2 regions of the Rossellomorea vietnamensis genome follow, and region 2 is predicted to be linked to the other one. Evidence: a T-box and tRNA genes for the amino acid it is inferred to sense, from the RefSeq annotation. Region 2 holds a T-box; the other holds one or more tRNA genes.
The links. The T-box of region 2 lies ahead of N5C46_RS04035 (tryptophan--tRNA ligase). A T-box ahead of a tRNA ligase gene usually reads a tRNA of that ligase, here a tRNA-Trp.
Positions count from the first base shown of each region.

Region 1: it encodes a tRNA-Trp, which carries the amino acid that the T-box ahead of N5C46_RS04035 (tryptophan--tRNA ligase) is inferred to sense. The anticodon was not compared.

Region 1 covers NZ_CP104558.1:1,535,323-1,537,692, reverse strand. The annotation lists tRNA gene N5C46_RS07930 (tRNA-Ser) at 1-90, shown strand, start outside; tRNA gene N5C46_RS07925 (tRNA-Glu) at 107-181, shown strand; tRNA gene N5C46_RS07920 (tRNA-Val) at 221-296, shown strand; tRNA gene N5C46_RS07915 (tRNA-Met) at 372-445, shown strand; tRNA gene N5C46_RS07910 (tRNA-Asp) at 536-612, shown strand; tRNA gene N5C46_RS07905 (tRNA-Phe) at 630-705, shown strand; tRNA gene N5C46_RS07900 (tRNA-Thr) at 720-795, shown strand; tRNA gene N5C46_RS07895 (tRNA-Tyr) at 812-895, shown strand; tRNA gene N5C46_RS07890 (tRNA-Trp) at 1,015-1,088, shown strand; tRNA gene N5C46_RS07885 (tRNA-His) at 1,100-1,175, shown strand; tRNA gene N5C46_RS07880 (tRNA-Gln) at 1,215-1,286, shown strand; tRNA gene N5C46_RS07875 (tRNA-Gly) at 1,291-1,365, shown strand; tRNA gene N5C46_RS07870 (tRNA-Cys) at 1,373-1,446, shown strand; tRNA gene N5C46_RS07865 (tRNA-Leu) at 1,455-1,538, shown strand; tRNA gene N5C46_RS07860 (tRNA-Gly) at 1,543-1,616, shown strand; gene N5C46_RS07855 (carbohydrate ABC transporter permease) at 1,924-2,370, shown strand, end outside.
Region 2 covers NZ_CP104558.1:758,469-760,838, reverse strand. The annotation lists gene N5C46_RS04040 (metal-dependent hydrolase) at 1-488, shown strand, start outside; T-box leader at 555-796, shown strand; gene N5C46_RS04035 (tryptophan--tRNA ligase) at 857-1,855, shown strand; SAM riboswitch class I at 1,963-2,072, shown strand; gene N5C46_RS04030 (methionine biosynthesis PLP-dependent protein) at 2,164-2,370, shown strand, end outside.

The sequences.
Region 1 (2,370 bases), 780 kb from region 2:
AGAGCTGTCCGAGTGGCCGAAGGAGCACGATTGGAAATCGTGTAGACGGTTAACGCTGTCTCAAGGGTTCAAATCCCTTGCTCTCCGCCATTTATATTTTCAACAAGGCCCATTGGTCAAGCGGTTAAGACACCGCCCTTTCACGGCGGTAACACGGGTTCGAATCCCGTATGGGTCACCAAAGTTTTTTGCAAAAGCAAAATAACGTACCAAGTAATATGGAGGATTAGCTCAGCTGGGAGAGCATCTGCCTTACAAGCAGAGGGTCGGCGGTTCGATCCCGTCATCCTCCACCATGATTTTTTACGAAGCGTAAGCGGAGTAAAATAATCTTCCTTAATTAATATGTGTACCTTAACATATCTTATCGTCGCGGGGTGGAGCAGTTCGGTAGCTCGTCGGGCTCATAACCCGAAGGTCGCAGGTTCAAATCCTGTCCCCGCAATACCATTTTTGACTCGTTATATAAAAGGTTATCGTTAATCTTTCATGAGTCACGTATGGATAGTTATTTTCACTGTCGTGAAAAAACTCTGGTCCGGTAGTTCAGTTGGTTAGAATGCCTGCCTGTCACGCAGGAGGTCGCGGGTTCGAGTCCCGTCCGGACCGCCATTTTCATTTTACATAGTGGCTCAGTAGCTCAGTTGGTAGAGCAATGGACTGAAAATCCATGTGTCGGCGGTTCGATTCCGTCCTGAGCCACCATTTATTTACTTGATGCCGGTGTAGCTCAACTGGTAGAGCAACTGACTTGTAATCAGTAGGTTGGGGGTTCAAGTCCTCTTGCCGGCACCAGTCAAGTGATGTAGCTGGAGGGGTAGCGAAGTGGCTAAACGCGGCGGACTGTAAATCCGCTCCTTCGGGTTCGGCAGTTCGAATCTGCCCCCCTCCACCAAGATTTTTTACGAAGCGACAGCGGAGTAAAATAATCCTCCTTAAACTATGCGAAGCGATAGCGGAGCACAGTAATCTAGACGGATAGCATATTGATTTTGTTAAATTAATATATTTCATAGGGGTATAGTTTAACGGTAGAACGAAGGTCTCCAAAACCTTTGGTGTGGGTTCGATTCCTACTACCCCTGCCAATTTTAACATGGCGATTGTGGCGAAGTGGTTAACGCACCTGATTGTGGTTCAGGCATTCGTGGGTTCGATTCCCATCAGTCGCCCCATAAAAGTCACATTTTTATTTCCGTGACATATACTATCAGTGGGCTATAGCCAAGCGGTAAGGCATCGCACTTTGACTGCGACATGCGTTGGTTCGAATCCAGCTAGCCCAGTAGTGCGGAAGTAGTTCAGTGGTAGAACACCACCTTGCCAAGGTGGGGGTCGCGGGTTCGAATCCCGTCTTCCGCTCCAATAATATGGCGGCATAGCCAAGTGGTAAGGCATGGGTCTGCAAAACCCTGATCACCGGTTCAAATCCGGTTGCCGCCTCCATATGTAATGCCGGTGTGGCGGAATTGGCAGACGCGCACGACTCAAAATCGTGTTCCTCTGGAGTGCCGGTTCGATCCCGGCCACCGGTACCACATCGCGGGTGTAGTTTAGTGGTAAAACCTCAGCCTTCCAAGCTGATGATGAGGGTTCGATTCCCTTCACCCGCTCCAACTTACATACGACAGACTTTCTCTTTATGAGGAAGTCTTTTTTATTTGTTCAAATTTCAGCATTATTTCAACACCACTTAATGATTTGCAAAACTAATTTTTTACACAAAACTCACAACCTTTTCTTTTACCCATCACCCACCAAAACAAAACCCATCTAGTCAAAATAGTGCACCTTCTTCGTCAATTGAGTTCCCCTTATTGAGAAAGCGCTACCATTATAATATAAGAAAGCGATTACATAGTTAGGGTGGTGATTCGGGTGGAACCAAAGATTCAGACTGGACCAGTAAGCCCAGATGTACAAATGAAGGCAGTGACGAAGAAGAAGTTCAAGTATAAGAGCTTGCTGACGTACGCTGCCTTTGTAGGACCGGCACTTTTATTTTTCTTAGTGATTCAGATTCTTCCGTTTTTGATGGGTGTGTATTATTCCTTCACCTCATGGAATGGTGTAAGTTCGGTAGTTGAGTGGGTTGGGTTCGATAACTACAAAAAGATCTTCACAGATGATAAGACATTCTTCAATTCATTTATGTTCACGACAAAGTTTATGTTTGCGGCAGTGATCATCAGTAACCTGATAGGATTCGGATTTGCCCTATTATTGAATGCCGCGCTGAAGACGCGCAATATCCTGAGGACGGTATTCTTTATCCCCAACGTCATCGGGGGTTTGTTACTCGGGTTCATATGGCAGTTCATCTTTGTTAAAGGATTCGCGTCACTTGGGAATATGACGGATATCGGATTC
Region 2 (2,370 bases):
ATGGAAAGCTTAGTAACAAAGTTACTTTCTCCCCCAAAATGATCAGGTCGGTGGCGCAAATCATCGGCTTTCTCATGATGGTGTACAGCTATCTTGAAGGCAGTGGGAAAGAACGGTGGCTTGGGATTGGCTATGGGGGAGGAATGATGTTACTCACAAGCTTCATCACCCAGAGAAGAATGCTGATGATTACCGGCATAGGTGTGACGGCATGTGGATGGCAATTAAATGAAATATGGTTATGGTTACTGGGCATCTATATATTTATTGCTTCCTTCGTGTCACATCGCAGTTATACCCACTCTGTAATGGGGTTAATATACTATGCTATCATCGCTCGTTATCTCGAGACTTCTATCCTGATTGATGGAGTATTTGAAGCATGTGTCATCGGATATGCGAGTCATTTGATCGCGGATATGAAGTTTCTCCCTTTTAATAAGAGAGGTATTAAGCTCTTCCTTCCTCTTTCGTCAAAAGAAATCTAAAATGTGTTTATACCCACTTGACCATTATTTACCTATCCATTAAAATAATGGGAACACAATAAATGGTTAAATGCAATGAAGAAGAAGAGTAGACGATCGAAACATTTAAGAGAGCTGATGGATGGTGAGAATCAGTATGGGAAATCGTTGAATGGGCTTTTGAGCATCCAGGCTGAAATAAAGTAGGTTTTGGCGGAAGGTCTCACCGATAAAAGGGACGATGTATAGAACGTGATTTCTGTACAGATGAGTGCGTTTACTGAAGTGTAAACGAATGAAGGTGGCACCACGGGTTTCCCGTCCTTTTTAGAGGACGGGAAGCCCTTTTTGTGTTTTCTGATTATTTTTCAACGGAGGGTATGATGGGGATGAAAAAACAAGTTCTGACTGGTATCAAGCCAACTGGCCGTATACATTTGGGGAATTATATTGGTGCGATTAAACCGGCTTTGGGATTGGCGGAGAACCAATCATATAACACCGCTTATTTTGTTGCGGATTATCATGGTTTAACAAAAATCCATGATCCCATTGAAATGAAGGAACTTTCTTATGGGGTGGCGGCAGCGTGGTTAGCGTTAGGGTTGAATCCTGATTCAGCGATTTTTTACCGTCAATCTGATGTGCCTGAAATCTTTGAGCTGAGCTGGATTCTTTCTTGTTTTGCACCAAAAGGATTATTAAACCGGTCTCACGCATATAAATCAATGGTTGAAGAAAATAAAGAAAGCGGGAGAAATGTTGATGCTGGAGTCAATATGGGATTATTTACGTATCCCATTTTAATGGCTGCGGATATCCTCCTTTTTCAAACCGAGTTGGTCCCTGTCGGAAAAGATCAAATACAGCATGTGGAAATTGCCAGAGACATAGCTGAAAGCTTTAACAATCAATATGGAGAAACATTTGTCATCCCTGAATACGTCATCCAGGAAGAAACGGCCGTTCTACCTGGACTGGACGGCCGCAAGATGAGTAAAAGTTATAATAACACCATTCCTTTATTTGAAGAACCAAAAAAGCTTCAAAAATTGATCAATAAAATCAAAACGGATTCTTCACTTCCTGAAGAACCTAAGGATCCTGACGATTCAATCATTTTTGGTCTTTACAAAGAATTTGCAACCACTGATCAATCGGAAAAAATGAGAAGGAGATTTCAACAAGGAATAGGCTGGGGGGAAGCGAAGAAAGAACTTTTCGACGTAATGAATTCATTCATCGAAGTACCAAGGTCGGAATATGAAGACCTATTGAACAATTGGGATAGACTGGATGCCATCTTACTGAATGGAGCCACAAAAGCACGAAAAAAAACAATCCCATTCATGAAAGAGATTAAAAGGAAAATAGGATTGTATCATTGAAAAAGAAAAAATGATCATGATGTTTTTCAGATAATTCATAATTGTCATTGACATTTCTATGTCTTTGTTATAAGTTATGAGAAAGCATTTTAACAATTTCATATTGTTTCTTATCAAGAGAGGTAGAGGGACTGGCCCGAAGACACCTCAGCAACCAGCCGCAGTAACAGGTATGGTGCTAATTCCAGCAAGTTGATGTCAACTTGGACGATAAGAGGGAGAACGAACGTATAAAACCTTCTTATTTTCATAAGAAGGTTTTTTGTTTCTTCCCCTTTTCATTTTCTAGGGACGAAAAGGAGAGAAGGATGTTGAAAAAACATATTGATACATTGCTTGTCCAGGCAGGCAATCGGAAGGATTCAGCGACTGGTGCCGTAAGCCTGCCCATTCATCTATCGACAGCATATGAACATAAAGGGATCGGTGAATCAACCGGATATGATTATACGAGAACTGGTAATCCAACCAGGGCGACCCTTGAAGAAACATTGGCTCAATTGGAAGAAGGGCAT